Regions from separate parts of the Desulfosoma caldarium genome, predicted to be linked through region 1. Evidence: riboswitches for the same ligand, from Rfam matches in the RefSeq annotation. Region 1 holds a riboswitch; each other region holds the start of a gene.
What was found. Region 1 has a riboswitch for cobalamin ahead of EDC27_RS05020 (hypothetical protein). Riboswitches for the same ligand answer to the same signal wherever they lie in the genome.
Positions count from the first base shown of each region.

Region 1 (4,753 bases):
CATTGTAAAGACTTGATCCGTGCGTCGCAATGAGTGAAAAAACCCGGCGGTTCGTGAAAACCTTTTTGGGTAAGAGAGGGTCTTGGATGGGCACAAAGCTTCAGGACATCATAGAAACGTCCATGCGCGCTTGGGCCGACCGTCACGGCGGGAACATCTATTGGCGACTTCCTGTGTGTGTCGGCGTCGCTGGAGTCGAGGATCCTTTGTTTGAAAAACTGAGGGAGGTTGCCGCGCCCGATCATGCTCGGCCGCAGGACCTTCTGCCTTTCGCGGCTTCGGTGATCGTCTTTTTTTTGCCGTTTCGAAAAGACCTCGCCAAGAAAAACCGATCGGATACGCCTTACGCTGCCCGCTCCTGGGCCGAAGCCTACGTGGCCACCAACGCCCTCATTGCCGAGATCTGCGAAGCCCTGAAGCATCATTTGGCCCAGGAAGGCTATGACAGCGCTACCACGCCGGCAACCCACAATTTCGATGAAAAACGCCTCGTCAGCCGATGGTCTCACAAGCATCTGGGCTACATTGCCGGGCTCGGAACCTTTGGCGTTCATCACCAGCTCATCACGCATCAAGGGGCGTGCGGCCGACTGGGCAGTTTGGTGACGACCAAACCCATGGCGCCGACGCCACGCCCCACCGTGGAATACTGCCTCGCCAAATCGGGTCATCCGTGCACGGCATGCGTTCGCCGCTGCACCTTTGGAGCACTCACCCTCGACGGGCTGGACCGGCATCGCTGCTACGCCCAGCTCTTGGAAAACGATCGCCACTTCAAGGATCTTCCCCTGGTGGATGTGTGCGGCAAATGCGTGGCCGATGTACCGTGCAGTTATGGCATTCCCAAAGCCTCCATGGCCGATTGCAGGTGACGGATCCAAACGTCCACCACCGCCGGAACTTCTCCCATGCCGCGAAAGACCGGAACCGCCTTAATGCCCTGGGCTTCCAGCTGAGATTTCCAACTGTCGGGCTCTTCACCTGCCATATCGTTGCGAGCGTGGTCACCGGCGACAACCATGAAGGGCACCAAGTAGGCCTTGGGCACGCGGCGGCTTTTTAAAGTGGACAGAACGTTTTCAAAGGGAAGAGCCCCTTCCACCGTGGCAAGATACATGTTGCTATCCTGTTTTCGAAAGTAGCTGTCCATGGCGACGTAGGCGGCATCGGCGGGATGGTGCTCACTGCCGTGCCCCATGTAGATCACCGCTTCATTGGGCTTTCGCTCTAAAGGCACACTCTCTGCCATGGCTCGCGCCACCTGGACCATGTCTTCGGCGGATGAGATGAGGGGCTGTGCAAAGGTGACTTTTTTGAAGCCGCCCACCATCTGCGCGAAGAACCGGGCGTTTGTGTAAAGATCATGAAACTCCGCTCCCGGAATGATATGCAGTGACATGACGGCCACGTGTGTAAAACCATCCTCCATGAGCTTGGCCAGGGCGGTTTCCGGAGCATCGAGGGATTGGCCCTGAGCGCGAAGTTTTTTGCGTATGATGCTGGAGGTGTAGGCCCAGCGCCTTTCCACTTTAGGGAAAGCCGCTGCGATGCGCTGGTCGATGAGATCGTAGGCTTTTTGGGCTTCCGGAACACTCGTTCCAAAGGCCACCACGAGAATGGCCGGCTTTGCCTCTTCGGCGGATTCATGCTTGGCCATCGCCTTTTTAACTCCCGTGCTTCCCAGAACCATCCCCACCAATCCCAGTTGTACGAGAAGAACCCACGCGCCTTTTCTTAACTTGGCCACCATACGATATTCCTCCCTTTGAACGCAAAAGGCTTGACTTCTTGCCTGCGAAGCGCCGCACAACCCCAAGCCCTTTCCAGGGTTGCACCGCGTCCACGCGGTGTCCTCGCCGGCTCTCCCTTAACCGCAAAGACGCAGGGGGGCTCCGATGATGGACATGCCGCGTTCGCCGTCCACCTGAGCTCGAACACAGAGGATTTCCTGCATGCCTTGGGTGAGCATGCGCCACCAGTTTTCGGCAATCTCGAATTCCGAGCGAGCCACGCCGATGGCGTGCGCGCCAAAGCGGTCCATGCAGGCATAGGAACCCCAGCTGTCCTCGTGGAGTTCTCCCCCTTGGGTCACATAGACAATCAATCCTCTTTTCATCAGAATCCTCCGTTTTTTGAAGGCGCCCGGGGCCCATGGGTGCAACCCCGGGCGGTCAAAGGGTAAATGGAACGATGAGGAGGGTGGTGCTGGGAAAAAGGTGGGCCGCCTTTTTCCCCAAAAAAAATCCTTAGAGCCGACGGCTCTAAGGATTGCACCCAGTTTCGCTTAGTCCTCACGCGGGAAACATGACGGCATGCACCCGTGCCGCATTTCCCAACGATCAGGCAGGTCTTCTGGCTCACGGATCGTCCGAGCGCTTGCACCTTCCCAACGCCTTGGCGGCGTCAGTGGTTTCGTCGCAAGCGCCGTCCCCGTTCACAGCGGCGGGACCGCTCCCGACTTTCACGGGATTCCCTTTTAAGCAGCAAGCACCTGATCGCTCCGGCAACTTGTGACTTCCTGCTACCGCTCCGGCCTCACCCTTGTCAAGAGAAATTTTCTCGACCCCCTGCGGGACCATTTGAGACGCCAAAAGCCCCCTGGCCCTTCCTCTGTGAACGGTCCCTGCAGAAGCGGCATACGGTGCGAAATATTGTGGCGCCTTGCGAAGCTCTTGGACTGTGAGCAGCCCCGTTGGGATTTTACGACCCCTGGTAGACGCCAACATATCCTACACCTCAGGGGCTTTGCCCACGGTCATTTGGATGGCGTCTTCCGTTTCCACAATCTGAAGCACCGTGCCGCCGTTATGGGCCACCACCCGTTCCATCTTGGGTCTTTGCGCCGCCGTGATGAGAAAGCGAAAACTCTGACCGGGCCGCACGAATCTGAGACGTAAACTTACGTCCAGAAACCCCGCTCAGCAATCATCCCTGTAGTCGGCCACAAGATCACTGCTCGCTGCCTGGTTATTCTCAGGGCGGTCTTGTCGCATTCTTGAATCCTTTTTAAAGCGGTCTGAAACCTGTGAGTGCCTTGACACGTGTTGTGTTTTCCTTCACTTTAGTTCGTTAAGGAAAGGTCGAAGCCTTTCAAGCCCGGCCCACACAGCTTGAGGGATGCCGTCCCTCACGCCATGAACCTCCGGTCACGAAGACCTCGTGGAATTTTTTCTCCTTCAACAACCCAAGCACATCGAACAAAGGAGGTTGTCATGAATCATCGCATCGCCGTTTCGGTCTTGGCCATGGTTTTATTGAGCGGTTTTTTGGGCACGGGGTCGTCCCTGGCTCATTTTGGGCTCATTCTGCCTTCCGACGACATTGTCACGCCGGAAGATTCTAAGACCCTCACGGTGCAGGCCAAGTTCCTCCATCCCATGGAGGGGCACTACATGGAAATGGTCAAGCCCAAGCGTTTCGGCTTTGTGCGCTTGGGCCAGACAACGGATTTAACCACTTCCCTGCAAGCCCGCAAAGGGCGTGGCGCCGATCAGGACAGCGACTTCACGTACTGGGAAACCACCTATACGGTTCGAAAGCCCGGAAACTATGTCTTTTTCATGGAACCCAACCCGTACTGGGAACCCGCGGAGGACAAATACATTGTGCACTATACAAAGGTGTGCGTCCAGGCCCTTGGCCTGGAAGAAGGCTGGGACGAGCCCGTGGGGCTGGAGACGGAAATCGTGCCGTTGACAAGGCCCTATGGACTGTGGACCGGCAATGTGTTTACCGGCCGCGTGCTTCTCAAAGGAAAGCCCGTCCCGTATGCGGAAGTGGAAGTGGAATACCTCAACGAATCCCCGGATAATCCATCCAGGGTGGCAGCCCCTTCCGATCCGTACGTGACTCAGGTGATTAAGGCCGACGGGAACGGTGTGTTCACCTACGCCATGCCTCGCGCGGGCTGGTGGGGCTTTGCCGCGCTCAGCGAGGCTTCCTGGAAGCTCAAAAAGGACGGGAAACCCAAACCCGTGGAGATCGGGGCCGTCTTTTGGGTGCACACCACGGACATGAAATGATTTCGCGGGCATGGAGGGCAATCATGGGCCATCATCACGATGCCACAACCCCAAAACATGAGCACGATCACTGCACCCAGGCTTCCCATCAGGCTCATCACGGGGGCAAGCACGACGCACATTTCGGCCACGAAGGCCATACCGCTTTGGCAGAATCCGAAGGTGGTGCCCTTTCCATGAGAGAAAAGCTGGCCAAAATGCTGGATCACTGGCAGCACCACAACGAAGACCATGGGACGTCCTATCGCCGCTGGGCGCAGCACGCGCGATCGGAAGGCCTCGAACAGGTGGCTCAGACGCTGGAGGCGGTAGCGGAGCGTTCTTTGGCCCTGAATGAACTGCTAAACACGGCAAGAAAACAACTAGAGGCGTAAAACGACACCCTGCCCGGGAGGATCCCATGGCTCAGGAATGGTTTCGGACCCATTGTGCGCGATTCGATCACGGCGGTTGCGGCCTGAAAGTTTCCCTTAAAGACGGCCGTGTGGACAAGGTGGTTCCCGACCCTGACGATCCTTTCAGCCACGGCTGGCACTGCCGCAAAGGCCTTTCCGCAAAGGAACGACTGGAAAGCGATCTCAGGCTCACGCAGCCGCTGCGCCGCAATGGACCACGAGGTTCCGGGCTTTGGGAACCCATCGGCTGGGATCAGGCCCTGGATTTTCTGGCCCAGCAATTCATTCGAGCCATAGAAACAAGTGGGCCGGAAAGCGTCGCCTTTGCCCAGGGAG
Region 1 covers NZ_RJVA01000010.1:381,786-386,538, forward strand. Annotated here, with positions in the region: gene EDC27_RS05010 (epoxyqueuosine reductase) at 87-872, shown strand; gene EDC27_RS05015 (sirohydrochlorin cobaltochelatase) at 833-1,750, opposite strand; gene EDC27_RS05020 (hypothetical protein) at 1,868-2,116, opposite strand; cobalamin riboswitch at 2,326-2,510, opposite strand; gene EDC27_RS05025 (DUF4198 domain-containing protein) at 3,213-4,022, shown strand; gene EDC27_RS05030 (hypothetical protein) at 4,046-4,396, shown strand; gene EDC27_RS05035 (molybdopterin-containing oxidoreductase family protein) at 4,423-4,753, shown strand, end outside.

Region 2 (4,753 bases), 130 kb from region 1:
GACAACGGCCGGGGTTGAACGGCCGACCGAACAAGGACCGAGCATGAAGGCAGAGGAAAAACCCTTTCCGGTTCGTGTGCGGGCGAGACGGGTGGATACCAAATGCGGGCTGTTCGGCCATATGACGGTGGACGAAATACGGGAACGCATCATCGGTGATCAGCTGAACGTCACCTGTCCTGAATGTGGAGAGATTCATCTGACCGTGGAAGAGGCGGAAGCGGCTTCGGCACGCCGCGTGCGGGATTCTGCCCGTTTCAAAAGACTCCTTGAAGAAACAGGGGAAAACGCCCCGAAAGGGTGACGAGAAAAGCCCCAGAGCTTACGGACGCGGTGGTCCCTCAAGGAGGGGACTTGACAGCACCCCAATGAGAGTTAACTTTTTGGCGAAAGCGTAGGTCATGAAAAACTCTCATTAAAGGAGGTACTGGACATGCTCGGATTGGTTCCGCGTTCGCGAAGGGAGTCGCTCCTTGCATGGCCGAGGGCCTTCGACTGGATGGACCGATTCTTTGAGGAAGCCCTTCCGGCCGTGTGGGGCGAGGACAAAGTGCTGATGCCGGCCTTTGACATTTCCGAAACGGAAGATAAGATTGTTGTCAAAGCCGATCTTCCCGGCGTGGATGTGAAGGATCTGGACATCAGCATCACGGATAACGTGTTGACCGTTAAAGGGGAAAAGCGCCAGGAAAAGGAAGAGAAAGGGGAATCTTTCCACCGCGTGGAACGCCGATACGGTTCGTTTGCCCGATCCTTTAGTTTGCCGGCGGAAGTGAAGGCGGAAGGGATCGAGGCGGTCTACAAAGACGGTGTGCTGCGCATCGAGATTCCCAAGGCCGAAGCGTCTCGGCCAAAGAGGATTGAAGTGAAGCACTAAGAACGTGTCATAAACCCTAGGAATCAAGGCCAAAACGGTCGATTCTGTGACCGCGCTTTTCTTGGCCTTCAGGTCCGGATCATGTAGGGGCAGCCCTTGTGGCTGCCCCTATTTTGGTGAGGCACGGGGTCATCGGGTCAGTCGCGGGGGCCTGTGCTCCTACGTAATGCCCGGATATCGATGCGCGTGCGCAAAAGGCCGGCCCGGGTGGGGGCAGCAGGGCAGCCGACATGTTCACCCCGTGCCCATACCGACGGGTTGTCGTTGTTTTAAACTGATGCACCTCATGCGGCAGCGACATGTGCACCCCATGCGGCAACACCATTTGGATCACATGGCGTAACAACATTTGAACCCACAACCGGCCACGACACCGTAGGGGCAGCCCCTGTGGCTGCCCCTACATGGGTCAGACACGGGGTCATCGGGGCCGGCAGGGGGGCCTGCCCTGAGCCGAGGCATCCATGCCGATTGACAGGAAATCCGGCCGTTCGACGGTGCGTTCATTCAGATGCGCCATAGATCGTCGGGTTCCAATGTGGTCGCGAGGGGATTTTCGAGGTTATTCGACCTGCGTTGGGGGTTGTCCGGTTGACATCGTGCTCGCGTGCCACCTTCGCGATGGTTTTGTGGCCCTTGAGAATGTCCAGCACGATCTCCATTTAACCGTCCATCTTTGGCTTTGAACTGGCTTAGCGACTGTTCCCCCATCACACACACCTTTTCCGGACCAAATCGACGGCTTATGGCTGGTCAGTCCGATGCGGGGTCACGATAAACGTCTCTTATTCTGAGCCCTTCAAAGAGCTCAGGACCTAAAGCGGGGTCATAATCTTTTTTTTCACGACGGCCATGGTGATTTTCGGCCCATGGGGGACCCATCGTCCCTTTCCATGGGTCAAGGTTATGAACCCCCGGGCAAACGGGTTGCAGGTTTCCACCTTGACAGGCCCCGAGGTTCGTGGCAGAAAAGCCATGAATGCGGTAACGGTTTTCCAGCATCCCGGAACACGGTGAAAATCCGTGGCGGTCCCGCCGCTGTGATCGGGGATGAAGGAGCGCGAAGGTTCGAGCGGTCGAACCGGTCACTTTCGGGGAACACCCCGAGGGGAAGGCTGCGGTCCTTCAGATGATCCGAGAGCCAGAAGACCTGCTGGAAAACATGAGGCCGGGCAACCGATGGCAAAGGAAGCCCGGAGTTCATCTGCGTATGCGGATGGCTCCGGGCTTTTTATTTGGTCCGCGGCCAAAATGTGATGATTCCAGAAGATCAACTGAGGAGGAAAACCATGAAGAAAGCAAACCGCATCATTGCGTACCGTCGGCGATGCCGAAAGTTGGGCGATTCGACGGGCTTGTCCCATTACATTTTGCTGACCCCTAGTCACAAAGAGAAACAGGACAAGTAAATGGGTCATGAAGTTTTCCTTAAGGGCCGTCCCCGCTACGCCAATAGCGGCTTTGGGCCTTGTTTTGCCGTGCTGGACATCGGTTTGCCGAATCGCGTCGCGGTCGTCGAGCCGAACAGTGCCTATTGGGCCGTTGTGGAGGCGGAATCGCTGCCGGACGCCTTGTCCGGGCCTCTGCTCCAGGACTTTTTGGCGCAAAGGGAAGGCTTTGAAGCCGAGATGCAGCGTCTCCGTTTTGGGTTGACGCCTTCGGCCGTCTATTTCAACCCGACGGAACGGTGCAACTTCAACTGCACGTACTGTTATCTTCCGGAAGACATGCGCCGAAACGGCGCAACCATGACGCCGGAAGAGGTGGCACGAGCCCTGGAGCGTCTGGCAGAGTATTTTGACCGGACACTGGAGCCCGATGCAACACCGCAGCTCATCTTTCACGGCTCGGAGCCCATGTTGGCTCGAGATGCGGTCTTTTCGGCCATCGACCGCTTTCGAGGGAGGTTCCTGTTTGGGATTCAGACCAATGCGACCCTTCTGGATGACGAGGCCATCGATTTTCTCACGTCCCGAGGGGTTGGCATCGGCATCTCTCTGGACGCCCATGAAGCCATCGTGGCGGATAAGGTTCGAAAAAATTGGCTTGGAAAGGGGGCGTTTGCTCAAGTGCGCCGGGTCATGGAGCGGCTGGCATTGTACCCGGCCTTTAACGTGATCACGACGGTCACTCGAGAAAATGTGGCGCTCCTGCCGGAGCTGGTAGATTTTTATCACGACGCCGGCGTTGGCGTGGTGATGTTCAACCCCGTGCGGTGTACCCGCCAAGGAGGCATGGATCTCAAGCCCGATGATGCCGTCCTGGCCGAAGCGTTCTGCGCAGCTTTGGACAGAACGTACGCCTTGTTTGAAAAAACTTCAAGAAAGCTGGTTGTTGCCAATTTTGCCAACGTTCTGGCAGGAGTGGTTGGTCCGACAGGCCGGCGGCTCATGTGTGACATTTCCCCGTGCGGCGGCGGCCGCTGTTTCTTCGCCGTGTCCGCCCAAGGGGATCTGTTTCCATGCAGTGAGTTCATCGGGTTTCCCGAATACCGAGGCGGAAACCTGTTTCGGGACGACATTGCGGGCGTTTTGGAAAGCCATCCCTTTCAGGCTGTGACGCGCCGCAAGGTGGAAAACATCGAGCCTTGTGGACGATGTGCCGTGCGGCATTTTTGCGGAGCGCCTTGCCCTGCGGAGGTGCAGGCGGTCAGTGGCAGGTTGGAGGCGCCGAGTCCTTACTGCCACTTTTACGAGGAACAGGTCCGCTACGCCTTCCGCGTGGTGGCTCAAGGGCGCGAAGCCGCGTACCTGTGGAATGGGTGGGAGTCGGAAACGGAAGAAACCTATCGGTGTGCCTAAAAAAGAACAACGCCGCGGACGGAAACCCTGCGCCTGCGAACGCAAAGACCCTTACGCCGCAGGCGCATGGGTGCTACTGCCAGCTGACCACATCGGCGTTTTCACCTTCTCCACCTTCCTGTCCATCCGCACCCAATGAATAGAGGTCATAGTCTCCATGTTGCCCGGGGGATCGGTACACATAGTCGCGGCCCCAGGGATCCTTGGGAACGTCCTTGGGTAGATAGGGCCCGTCCCATGTGTCGGCGCCTGGATTGACCCTCAAGGCCTGAAGGCCCTCTTCGGTGGTGGGGTACCGGCCCACGTCGAGACGATAAGCATCCAAGGCCGTGCCCAGAAGAGCGATCTGCGCCTTGGCGGCTTTGACCTTGGATGCGCCGACTTTCTGGAACATCTTGGGCGCCACCAGAGCGGCCAAAAGCCCCAAAATGACCATGACGATGAGCAGTTCAATGAGCGTAAAACCTCGAAGGCTTCGTTTCTGCAACCGATCTTTTCCGTCTTGTGGCTTTTTCCACCCTTGGTGCCTTGCCGGCCTCGCCTGCAAAAGTGAGCGACTATTCATAGTTTCCTCATCGGGTGCATGCTTTGAAACCGTTCCGAACACAGCCGTTGGAGCGTAAAAGCTTTGGAGCGGTCTGTCAACTCCCTGAAGCTTTAATTCTCCATGCATATGGGTTAAAAAGGGCAGAAAGATCACCGTCGCGAGTGAGGTGAAACCGTGGGTTGGATCGATATCCTGCAGAAATTACAGAATGAATCGCTGAGCCCTTCCGAATTGCAAGCGGTTCTATTAGAGGTGCTACGCACCATCGAGCCATTGTACGATGTGGCCAGAAGGGCGGAATTCCAACAACTTATGGCAGTCATTGAAAGCCTTGCGAAAGCCCAGGAGCTCACCGAAAGGAAGCTTGCGCAGCTGGCGGAAACCGTCAAGGGGACCGAAGAGTGCCTTAAAGAACTTGCCGTCGCACAGAAACGCACCGAAGAACGCATCGAGGAGCTGGCTCAGGCCCAAAAACGTACGGACGAGCGTCTGAAAGAGCTGGCGGCGGCGCAAAAGCGCACGGAAGAG
Region 2 covers NZ_RJVA01000010.1:247,324-252,076, reverse strand. Annotated here, with positions in the region: gene EDC27_RS04340 (hydrogenase iron-sulfur subunit) at 1-18, shown strand, start outside; gene EDC27_RS04335 (hypothetical protein) at 44-304, shown strand; gene EDC27_RS04330 (Hsp20/alpha crystallin family protein) at 434-877, shown strand; gene EDC27_RS15915 (hypothetical protein) at 1,381-1,539, opposite strand; cobalamin riboswitch at 1,857-2,049, shown strand; gene cbpB (peptide-modifying radical SAM enzyme CbpB) at 2,287-3,678, shown strand; gene gspG (type II secretion system major pseudopilin GspG) at 3,752-4,165, opposite strand; gene EDC27_RS04315 (coiled-coil domain-containing protein) at 4,400-4,753, shown strand, end outside.
Region 2: linked by a shared signal. The riboswitch ahead of cbpB (peptide-modifying radical SAM enzyme CbpB) and the one ahead of EDC27_RS05020 (hypothetical protein) in region 1 are both predicted to bind cobalamin.

Region 3 (4,753 bases), on a different contig from region 1:
GCACTTGTCTCCAGCTGCGCCCCTCGTCAGCAGGTGCCCGTGCATATTCCGGAAGCCGTCTTTCATGAACCGCCCCCTGCGGAAGCTCAAGTCTTGTGGAAGGAAGCCGTCGCTCTTCGAGATGCCGGCCGCTTGGATGCGGCACTGGCCACCTTTCAGCGCATCGCGGCCTTTTTCCCATCAAACGCCATTGCTCCGGCCGCCATCACGGCCCAAGGCGACATCTGGCTGCAGGCCCAAAATCCCAAGGCGGCGCGCCAAGCTTACGAAGCGGCGCTCAAAGAATATCCCCAATGGCGGGATGCCGCCACGGCCCGCATCGGGCTTCTTCGTGCCCGCTGGTATGACGGGGAAAACCGCAAGAAACTTCTCGAAGAAGCTGAAGCCTTGTGGGAGGCGACGGCATCGCATCCGTCCTGGAGACAGCAACTGATTCGACTTTTGGTGGGCCTGCATCGCGAGGCAGGCCAAGTGGACCGCGCTCTCTTCTGGCTCGACAAGGGCTACGCCGCGCAACTCGGCCCTGAGGATCAAAGACTTTTGGACCAAGAGGCTTCTGCACTGGTCTTGACCCTGGAAGGCCCCGCTGTGGAACGGGCCCTTCAGACCTACACCGCCGAGCGCCTCGTGCCTTTCTTGCTCTATCGTCGCCTTCAGTTGGGCCCCGCGCAAGGGCGTCGGGACGGTCTGCTCAAGCTGATGGCCCAGTATCCCCAACATCCCATAGCCCGCCGCATCGAAGAAGAACTTCGAGGGGTCATGGGGCCCTTGCCCCAGGCGGATCCTCATAAACTCGGGTGCATGGTACCTCTGAGCGGCCCCCATAGCGCGCACGGCCGGCGGTTGGTCAAGGGTGTGGCCCTGGCTTTGAGGCATTGGGAAAAGCTGTTTCATGGGACTTCAGCCCGGTTGGTTTTGGCGGACACCCAGGCCAACCCGGACGTGGCTGTGAGCGCTCTCAACCACCTGGTGCAGGAAGAGCGCGTCCTTGCCGTGCTGGGGCCACTGAACCCGAAAAGTGCCAAAGCCATTCTTTCCACGGTGAATGAAAAGGGAATTCCCGTGGTCAGTTTTACGGAAAAGCGCCACGTCACCTCCCAGACCCCTTTTCTTCTCCACGCCTTCATGGACCATCAGGACATGATCGGCGCACTGCTCACTTATTGTCGAAACGCCATGGGGTTTCGAAACTTCGGCGTGCTTTACCCGGAAGAACCTTACGGGCGCGCTCTGAGGGACATCTTTGTTCGCAAGGTTCTGGAGCTGGACGGAAGAGTGGTGGTGGAGAGCACCTACGCGGCCGGCATGACCGATTTCAAGGGTCCCATTCAGGTTATTGCCCAGCATGTGGCCAAAGGATTCGGGGTGGATATTTCGGAAACACCCTTGGATGCCCTCTTCATTCCGGACGCCGCCGACACCATCGCTTTAATCGCGCCGCAGTTGCCCTATTACAATGTGGTGGGTGTGACGCTTTTGGGCACGAATCTGTGGGAAGAAAAGATCCTGCTCTCCGCGGGCGGCGTGTACCTGGAAGGGGCGCTGTTTCCTTCCGCCTTTCAGAGGGGCACCTTCGAGGCGCAAGACCCCGTTCAGGAAGCCTTTGCGCGAGACTATGGCGAAACTTACGGTGAAGAACCCGATTTTCTCGCGGCCCAAGGCTACACCGCAACCCTGATGGCCCTGCATGCGCGAGAACACGTCCTCAAGGAAGGCCGGCCCGATCGCCTGAGCTTTCGGCAGTGGCTGCTTCGAGTGGAACTGCCCAACGGACCCCTGGGCCCCGTGCGGTTCGCACCCGACGGCCACATGGAACGCCAATATCCCATTCTTCAAGTCCAAGGCGGCGCGGTGGTGCGGGTGGATTGATAGGCCATGACCGCACCATCCGCGACGGCACCGCAGCTTCAACGTCCGGTATCCGTGACGCCGGCTTCCTCAAAAGTCTTGATGTCCCGAAGGACGCGCGCCGAAGCTTCCACCAGGCTTATCGCCAAGGCCGCTCCCGTGCCTTCCCCCAGCCGCATGGACAGGTCCAACAAAGGGGAAAGTCCCAAGAGCTCGATCATGGCCCCGTGACCCACTTCCTGACTGCGATGGGATACAAAGAGATAATCCTTGGCGAACGGCGCGAGCTGACAGGCGATGAGCGCCCCCGCCGTGGCAATGAAACCGTCGCAAACCACGGGCGTGCGCACCGCCGCAGCGCCGAGAACCGCTCCGGCAAGCCCGGCGATTTCATATCCACCCACCTTGGCCAGAACATCCACCGGATCGGCGGCATTCGGTCGGTTAACGGCCAAAGCCCTTTCCACGGCCCGCACTTTACGATTCCAGGCGGCATCGTCAATGCCGGTGCCTCGCCCTGTGAGGTCCTTGACGGGCTTCCCCGTCAGGGTCGCGACGATGGCCGTGGACGGCGTCGTGTTGCCGATGCCCATGTCCCCTGTGCCCACCAGATGAAAACCTTCGTCTTGAACGGCGTCCATGACCAGGCGAGCCCCCTCCACTAGGCCACGAACAGCTTCATGGCGTTCCATGGCCGGTCCTTTCGTTATGTTGCGCGTCCCTTTGCCGATCTTACGTCGAATCACGGCCCAGTCCTCAGGAAGATCGGAGGCCACGCCCAAATCCACCACGCGCACCTCAGCCCCCACATGATCCGCCAAGATATTGATGGACGCCCAGCCCTTGAGAAAACTAAAGACCATCTGCGCCGTGACTTCCTGCGGGTAGGCACTGACGCCTTCTTCGGCTACACCGTGATCACCGGCCATGGTGAAAATGATTTTTCTGCTCACACTGGGCGACACGCTTCGGAAGATGGCTCCCAGTCGCGCGGCCATCTCCTCCAGCCGTCCCAAGGAGCCTCTCGGCCGAATTTGAGACCGCAGTCTTTCCCAGGCGAGCTTTTCCCAGTGCGAATCCGCCGGTTCAATACGGGCCACAATGCTTTGAAGCTCTTTTTCCATAGGCATGCCACTCCCCTCTTGATTTGTCGCTTTTCCAACAAAAAAGCCTTCGAGGTCCCAAGACCTCGAAGGCTTACCTTGAGGCGCAGGTAAACTTTCGGTCCACTCATTGTCCGGGTGGCAGGTCTTCTGACTTGCGGATCTTCTGACTCTTCGGGCCTTCCCGATTCACGACCGGAATCAGTGGCTTTTTTCCGAAGGCATCCCCGCTTACAGCGCCGGCCCAGCGTGGCGGCTTTGCACCGCCTTCCCTATTCTCCCCGTGCTCTTTTCGGGGCACCATCCCGGACGTCGCCCAGCGTACTTAGAGTCAATGCAAGCGGGCCTTTTCTCTCCTTTCCTTAATTTTCCCCAGAAACCGTCGACGTGACTTCGTGTTCGAGAAGGTTTCTCTCGACCGCTCTTGGGCCCTTCGAGGAGTTGCCTTCCTCGGCCTGCGCTCAGCCGTCCCGCTCACCGCTCATGAAGCCCCACACAGCCACAGCGACGCCTCGCCCCGCTCAAACTCTTTTCTGTAGAAAACCCGCAGGGCGCCATCTAGCCGGGCCGGTTGCGCCGCGATGACCGGTGGCCCGGTCGAACCAAACCTAGGGTTTCTTCGATGTTCGCCGCAAAAGCTTCAACGCCTTTTTGGTCTCCATCACCGGCACCACTTCGGCCACGCCTAAATCCGTCCACTGAAAGACGGCCGCCGCGAGATGCGTCTCATCTTCTGCTTCGAAAAGCCGAAACACGCGATGCCCCGTCACATCGAACCACTCCCCCTTCATGGCCGTTCCCGGCACTTCGGGAAGTTGTTCCGTACGCTGAATGACGCGGTCGCGATCTTCCGGAGCGTAGCTATAGATGGCCATAAACAGCATCACAAGCCTCCTCTTGAGAGATCTGCCCAGCACATCTTTTTTGTCCTATATACTCCAAGGCGTTCCTGATCTGTCAAGGAACGATTTGAAGGCCAAAAAGCCTTGACGGCTTCATGACATGCTCACTAGAATAGCGGGCGTGAATGGAATCACAAACTCAAACTGTATGAGGGAAAGGAGGTGACACCGTGAAAGGAAAACGTTGGTTTGGCCCGTCGGTTTGCGTTGCCGTGGCTCTGTTTGTGGGAGCCCTCATGGCCGTGGCGGCGGACGCTCCGGATGTGATGACCATGAATTCCACCCTGTGGCCCAGCCACACGAAGGCCCTCGTTGAGTTCGCGCACAAGAAGCACGCCGAGGAGTACAAGATCGCCTGTACGGAATGTCATCACAAGTACGAGGGTGGCCAGAACGTATGGAAGGAAGGGGATCCTGTGCAAAAGTGCCAGGAGTGCCATAATGAGCCGACCATTAAAGGGGAAAAGAAACTGCCTCCCGAACAGCAAAAGCTCAACTTGAAACTGGCCTTCCACAACAATTGTCAGGGTTGTCACAAGAAACTGAAGGCCGAAAATCCGCAAACCACCGCTCCGACCACGTGCGTGCAGTGTCATCCTAAGAAAGAAGGGTAGAAGTAAAAGGCCTCTCGTAGGCCACCTGCCGCCAAACCCTTCTCCTTGGGCATTTTCCGATTCGGTGGAGAAGGGTTTGGTCTTGACCAAAACCATTTCAAAGAGGGGCTCACCCTTTGAATCAAAAGAAAACCCGAGAGACACATATCTCCCGGGCCTTTCACTCACTCGGCCGCTTGCCTCCACGTGCCATACACTCTGCCACGCCTTGCACCGGTTCTGATGCACAGAGCCGCATGTTTACACTCGAGGCATTCAGTGCGGTTTGTGGCGTACGCTGGCGTTT
Region 3 covers NZ_RJVA01000011.1:165,960-170,712, reverse strand. Annotated here, with positions in the region: gene EDC27_RS06665 (ABC transporter substrate-binding protein) at 1-1,869, shown strand, start outside; gene cobT (nicotinate-nucleotide--dimethylbenzimidazole phosphoribosyltransferase) at 1,908-2,972, opposite strand; cobalamin riboswitch at 3,076-3,271, opposite strand; gene EDC27_RS06655 (DUF3303 domain-containing protein) at 3,560-3,835, opposite strand; gene EDC27_RS06650 (cytochrome c3 family protein) at 4,024-4,467, shown strand.
Region 3: linked by a shared signal. The riboswitch ahead of cobT (nicotinate-nucleotide--dimethylbenzimidazole phosphoribosyltransferase) and the one ahead of EDC27_RS05020 (hypothetical protein) in region 1 are both predicted to bind cobalamin.

Region 4 (4,753 bases), on a different contig from region 1:
GGAAATAATCGTCAAGGCTCACACGCCGTGGCATCGTCCAGTCCCTGTAGTCCGCATCGTCACGCGTTCCCACGTAGTGGCCGATGAAACGACAGTGCAAATTTTTCCACCGGGTCTCCACCCACCCGGAAGCACTGAATTTCGGGCGCCGCAGCAGTTTTTTCCCCTCCTGAAAAGCGATGGAACTCAACCCCCCGTCATCGGTCACTTCCGTCTCCAGCCAGGTCATATGAATACCCGCCGCGGTGTTTTCTAGCACACGCCCTTCCAGGCTCAGCTCCACGCCACGGCTTTTGGCGGCCTGAATATTGTAAAAATTGGGCACTCTTTCAGGAGGCGCGGGAAAAGGGGTGGGGACATAAGCAATGAGGTCCTTGTATCGGCTTTCGAAGTAGGTGGCTGAAGCCTGAAGCCTTGAGCCCAGACGCTGGGAAAGCCCGACTTCCCAGGATGTGGCCCTCTCAGGGTCCAAATCGGGATTGCCCAAGGTGAACGAGTCGTTGGCGTAGTTTTCATAGAACGTGGGTTCCTTAATGCCTTTGGCTGCCGCCAGCCGTAAGGTTGTTCCCGTCTCGCGAAGTTCAAAGGCCGCCGCGCCTCGCGGTGTCACCTTGGTGCCAAAGGCACTGTTGTCTTCCACCCGAAATCCCGCCACCAGGTGAAGGCGCGACAAAAGGCTCAGCTGTTCCTGAACGTAGACCGCATCGTTGGTCCGGTCTGCATTGAGCTTTGTCGTATCGAAGTAGATGCTTTCCTGCGCATAGTCTTCCTGGTCCCGTTCGTAACCCACCGTCAGGACCGAAGTCACCGCCTCCGTCGGCTTCCAGTTCAGGTTGGCGTGATAGTCCACTGTCGCCCGCACTTCGTTGTAGCGCCCATAGGATTCGGCAAAATCGGTTTCTTCATTGAAGGGATCCAGATTGCGGCGCAGATTGCGATGATATCCCACACTGACCACATTTTCCCACCAGGGCGTGCTTTGCACTCTGGCCGACACACCCACCAATACATCTTGTTCCCGTTGGGTCTGGTTTGGATCCAAGGGAGAATATTTATCCCCTGCGCTTTCCGTGGGGTATTCGTAGCGGCTGTCGCTCAGTCGACCCACGAGGCTCACTTCCCAAGTGTCCTTGGGAAAGAAATCAAACCGTGAGCTGAAAGTGTTATTCCAATAATCGTTGTTGATTTTCAGAATGCCACCGTCGTCCCTTCGACCGTAGGCGGCAGAGTATCCGAAAAGGTCGGTGCCACCGGAAACGCGCACTTTTTGTTCCCCAAAATAGCGACCGCGGTCCGATCGAAGTCCATGGGCCGTGGACACTTCCACGGACGCGGGGCCGCTTCCGGATTTGGTGAAGATCTGAACCACTCCACCGATGGCGTCGGACCCATACAGCGCGCTTTGTGGACCTCGAACGATTTCAATCCGTTCGATATTGTCTGTGGAAAGATTTTCCCAGTAAAAATCGCCACCGCCCAGGTTCACCTGCACACCGTCAATGAGGACCAGGGTATAGTTGGGTTCGCCCCCCCGGGGGAAAACCACGGTCTGGGAACCGGGAGACCCAAACCGAATGGTCTGAAACCCGGCCACATCTCGAAGCAATTCCGCCACATCGGTGGCTCGGCGCGCCTGAATGTCCTCTTCCGTGATGACCGTGGTGGAAATCCCCAGATGCTGCCTGGGAACCGCCGTTCGGGTTGCCGTCACCACCACATCTTCGACCTCCCGTACGGCTGAATCGGCCGAGTGAGCCGGCATCGCATGCATCGCCACCAGAATGACAAATAAAAACAACCCCAAAAGCTTGGCCCAAAAAGGTTTTTGTCGAAAAACCTGGAGCGGCCTGAAGCCCATCACAGAAAGCGCCCCTGTGCGGTCCGCGGCAATGAAGCTGGCTTCGAAGGTTCCTCTCCTTTCCAGAATGCTCCGCATGGTTCCCCCCTTTCCTAGAGTTCCATGTGGGGGCCCGCGACCACATGGCCAAAAAAATCCCGAGTTCCTCAAGAACCCGGGATCTCCCTTTTTCATCCGGCGGTCTCGTGGGCTCATGCCCTGTGCACCCGAGGGCTTGCCCAAACCCTTGACCCAGGCAGGTCTTCTGACTTTCGGATCATCCTACCGGCTGCGCCTTCCCACCCTGTCGAAAAGGGCAGTGGCTTTTGATAGCAGCCTTCGTTCCCGATCACAGCGGCGGGCCCGTTCCCGATTTTCACGGGATTCCCTATTAAGCCATACGGCACCTGGTCGCGAATTTGCTACCAATACCATTGTCGGGTGTCAAGCAGGGAAAATTCCTCCGGTGGTGCTCGTCCTCAAGAAAGTGGATCTTTTGAAAGACAACGTCGCGCGGCTTCCCATGATGGAATCTCATGCCGGCCCGCGATCCTTTGGGGCCGTGGTGCCGCTGTCGGCGCTTACGGGAGATGGCGTGCCGCAGCTCCTGGCCGAACTGGAAAAATGGCTTCCCGAAGGGCCTCAATACGATCCGAACGATGCCGTGACAGATCAGCTGAAACGGTTTTTGGTGTCAGAAATCGTATGAGAAAAAGCATTTCACCTGAAAGAAGAGAAAATTCTTTGCGCCACGGCCGTGACCGTGGACGTCTTTCGCAAGCAGGCCGAGAAAAACCTCCTCCGCATCGAGGCCACTATTTATGCGGAGCGGGATTTCCTAGGGGGCATCGTGATCGGCAAAGGGGGCCCGCAGCTCAAAGAAGTTGGGCAGATCGCTCGAAAAGACGTGGAACGGCTTTTGGGGTGCCGCGTGTCCTTGGGTTTGTGTGTGCGCGTGCCGAAAAACCCGCGTCGGGACCCGCGGCGGCTCAGGGAGTTCGGGTATCGCCTGCCGCGGAAAGGGTCGCGGGCATGCGGTGAGGTTTGGCGCGCGGCGGCACGCCGTGAAAAGGGACTCTATGGGCGGTGCGCTCAGGTGTCCTCGCGGGCGTGGGGGGGGAGGAAAATTCCGAGTAGGGCAAAAACGCGAGAGTCCTTAGGCGGGGCGCACGCTTTTTGTGCGCCCCGGTGCTTTTCGGGACCATATGCTGGATCGCGCCCCCGGCTCAAGCTTTCCTCTCTGAAGGCCTGTGAAAAGAGGCATGCAAAAGCGTGGGGCGCCGAGATGCAAAAGGATGGGCAGCTAGAGAAGATGATAGCTCCTGAGAATAGATGCCAGATCCTCGTTTTTGGCAGCAAATTCGCGCAGGGCCAGGATCACGTCCCGAAGACGGCCTTCCCGCTCCAGATCTTCCTTGGTCTCCTTTTTCGCTTGCGAGACGATGGTCCGGCGGTCCCAATAGGCGAAGCCGATGACCGCCACCACCAGGGACGTGAAAATGCCGGCGAGAATGTACAGAAAGTGCATGAGCTGATCAAAGCGTTTATCCACTTGCTCAAAGCGTTTGTCCACTTGTTCAAAGCGCTTATCGATCTGTTCAAAGCGTTTGTCGATCTGTTCAAAGATCTTGTTGATTTGTTCAAAGCGTTTGTCGATTTCCAGCATGCGGGTGCGCAATTCGATGAGCAGATCTCGATCTTGGCGGGTGAATCCTGGTTCTTGGGCGAGCACGGAGCCGGAAGCGGTCAGCACCCCGATAAGCATGGCCATGAGGAACACAACAAGCCATACGCGTTGTTGTTTTTTCATCGCGGCCTCCTTCAAACGCTTTATCAATAAAATAATCACGAGGCGTCGGGCCGGGCAAGGTGAGCGCGTTTCCCCAAATCACCCCCTATTGACCGGCGAAACTTGGCGGGGCCCTGGGCCCGCGGGGCTCTCAACACCTTCACCACGTCGCGACCACAACGCCTGGCCAGCCCAAAGGGCTCCACCTGACGAAGCATTCGGCATGACCCTTCGTCGACCTTCAACTCATCGAGATCCGCGACACACGCTCCCCCTGCCAAATTGAGCAAAATCAGCGCCATGACCATGTGCTCATCACCCCAACCTTGCCGGCCCCTCTCCCGAATCTTCACATGCCGCCTGATGGCATGGCGCATCCCTTCCGCATGTGCCAGGTCGAGATAGGCGGGAAGCCCCGCCAGCGAGGTTTTTTCTTTTTTTAATGGTGGATCTGGAAATCCCTAGCAGCTACCTTTTCTTTCACACCCGCGCCCCCCAAAGACTCACCGTTTCAAAGAAAAGGGTTCCAAGCGCGGCTCTTCCACGACCTTTTAAACCGCCGGGCTATTGAATCGTTCCAAAGGAGTGTTCCGGACCAGGAAACACGCCGGATTCCACTTCCTGCCGGTATCGGCTCACCGCCTCCTCGAGTCTTCGTCCCAACGTATCGTACTGTTTCACAAAGCGAGGAAGAAACCGGTCAAACAGTCCCACCAGGTCATGGATCACCAAGACTTGGCCGTCACAGGCCGGCCCGGCGCCGATGCCGATGGTGGGAATGGGCACGGCTTCTGTGATGCGCCGGGCCACCTGCGCCGGTATGGCTTCCAGAACCAAACTGAAACAGCCGGCCTGGGACAAAGCGATGGCGTCGTCCACCAGTTTTTTGGCCGCTTCTTCGTCCTTTCCCTGCACCTTAAATCCGCCCAGTTTCGCGATGCTCTGGGGGGTCAAACCCAAATGCCCCTGCACCGGAATGCCCGCTTCCACGATGGCCTCCACCTGCTTCAACACCGAAGCGCCGCCTTCCAGCTTGACGGCCTGAGCCCGCCCCTCTTTCAGAAAACGCCCGGCATTTTCCACAGCCTGGGACACGCTGACCTGATACGACAAAAAAGGCATATCCC
Region 4 covers NZ_RJVA01000011.1:18,669-23,421, reverse strand. Annotated here, with positions in the region: gene EDC27_RS05955 (TonB-dependent receptor plug domain-containing protein) at 1-1,936, opposite strand, end outside; cobalamin riboswitch at 2,076-2,263, opposite strand; gene EDC27_RS15785 (ERA-like protein 1) at 2,304-2,546, shown strand; partial or broken gene EDC27_RS17020 (KH domain-containing protein) at 2,595-2,792, shown strand; gene EDC27_RS16485 (hypothetical protein) at 3,141-3,647, opposite strand; gene panB (3-methyl-2-oxobutanoate hydroxymethyltransferase) at 4,191-4,753, opposite strand, start outside.
Region 4: linked by a shared signal. The riboswitch ahead of EDC27_RS05955 (TonB-dependent receptor plug domain-containing protein) and the one ahead of EDC27_RS05020 (hypothetical protein) in region 1 are both predicted to bind cobalamin.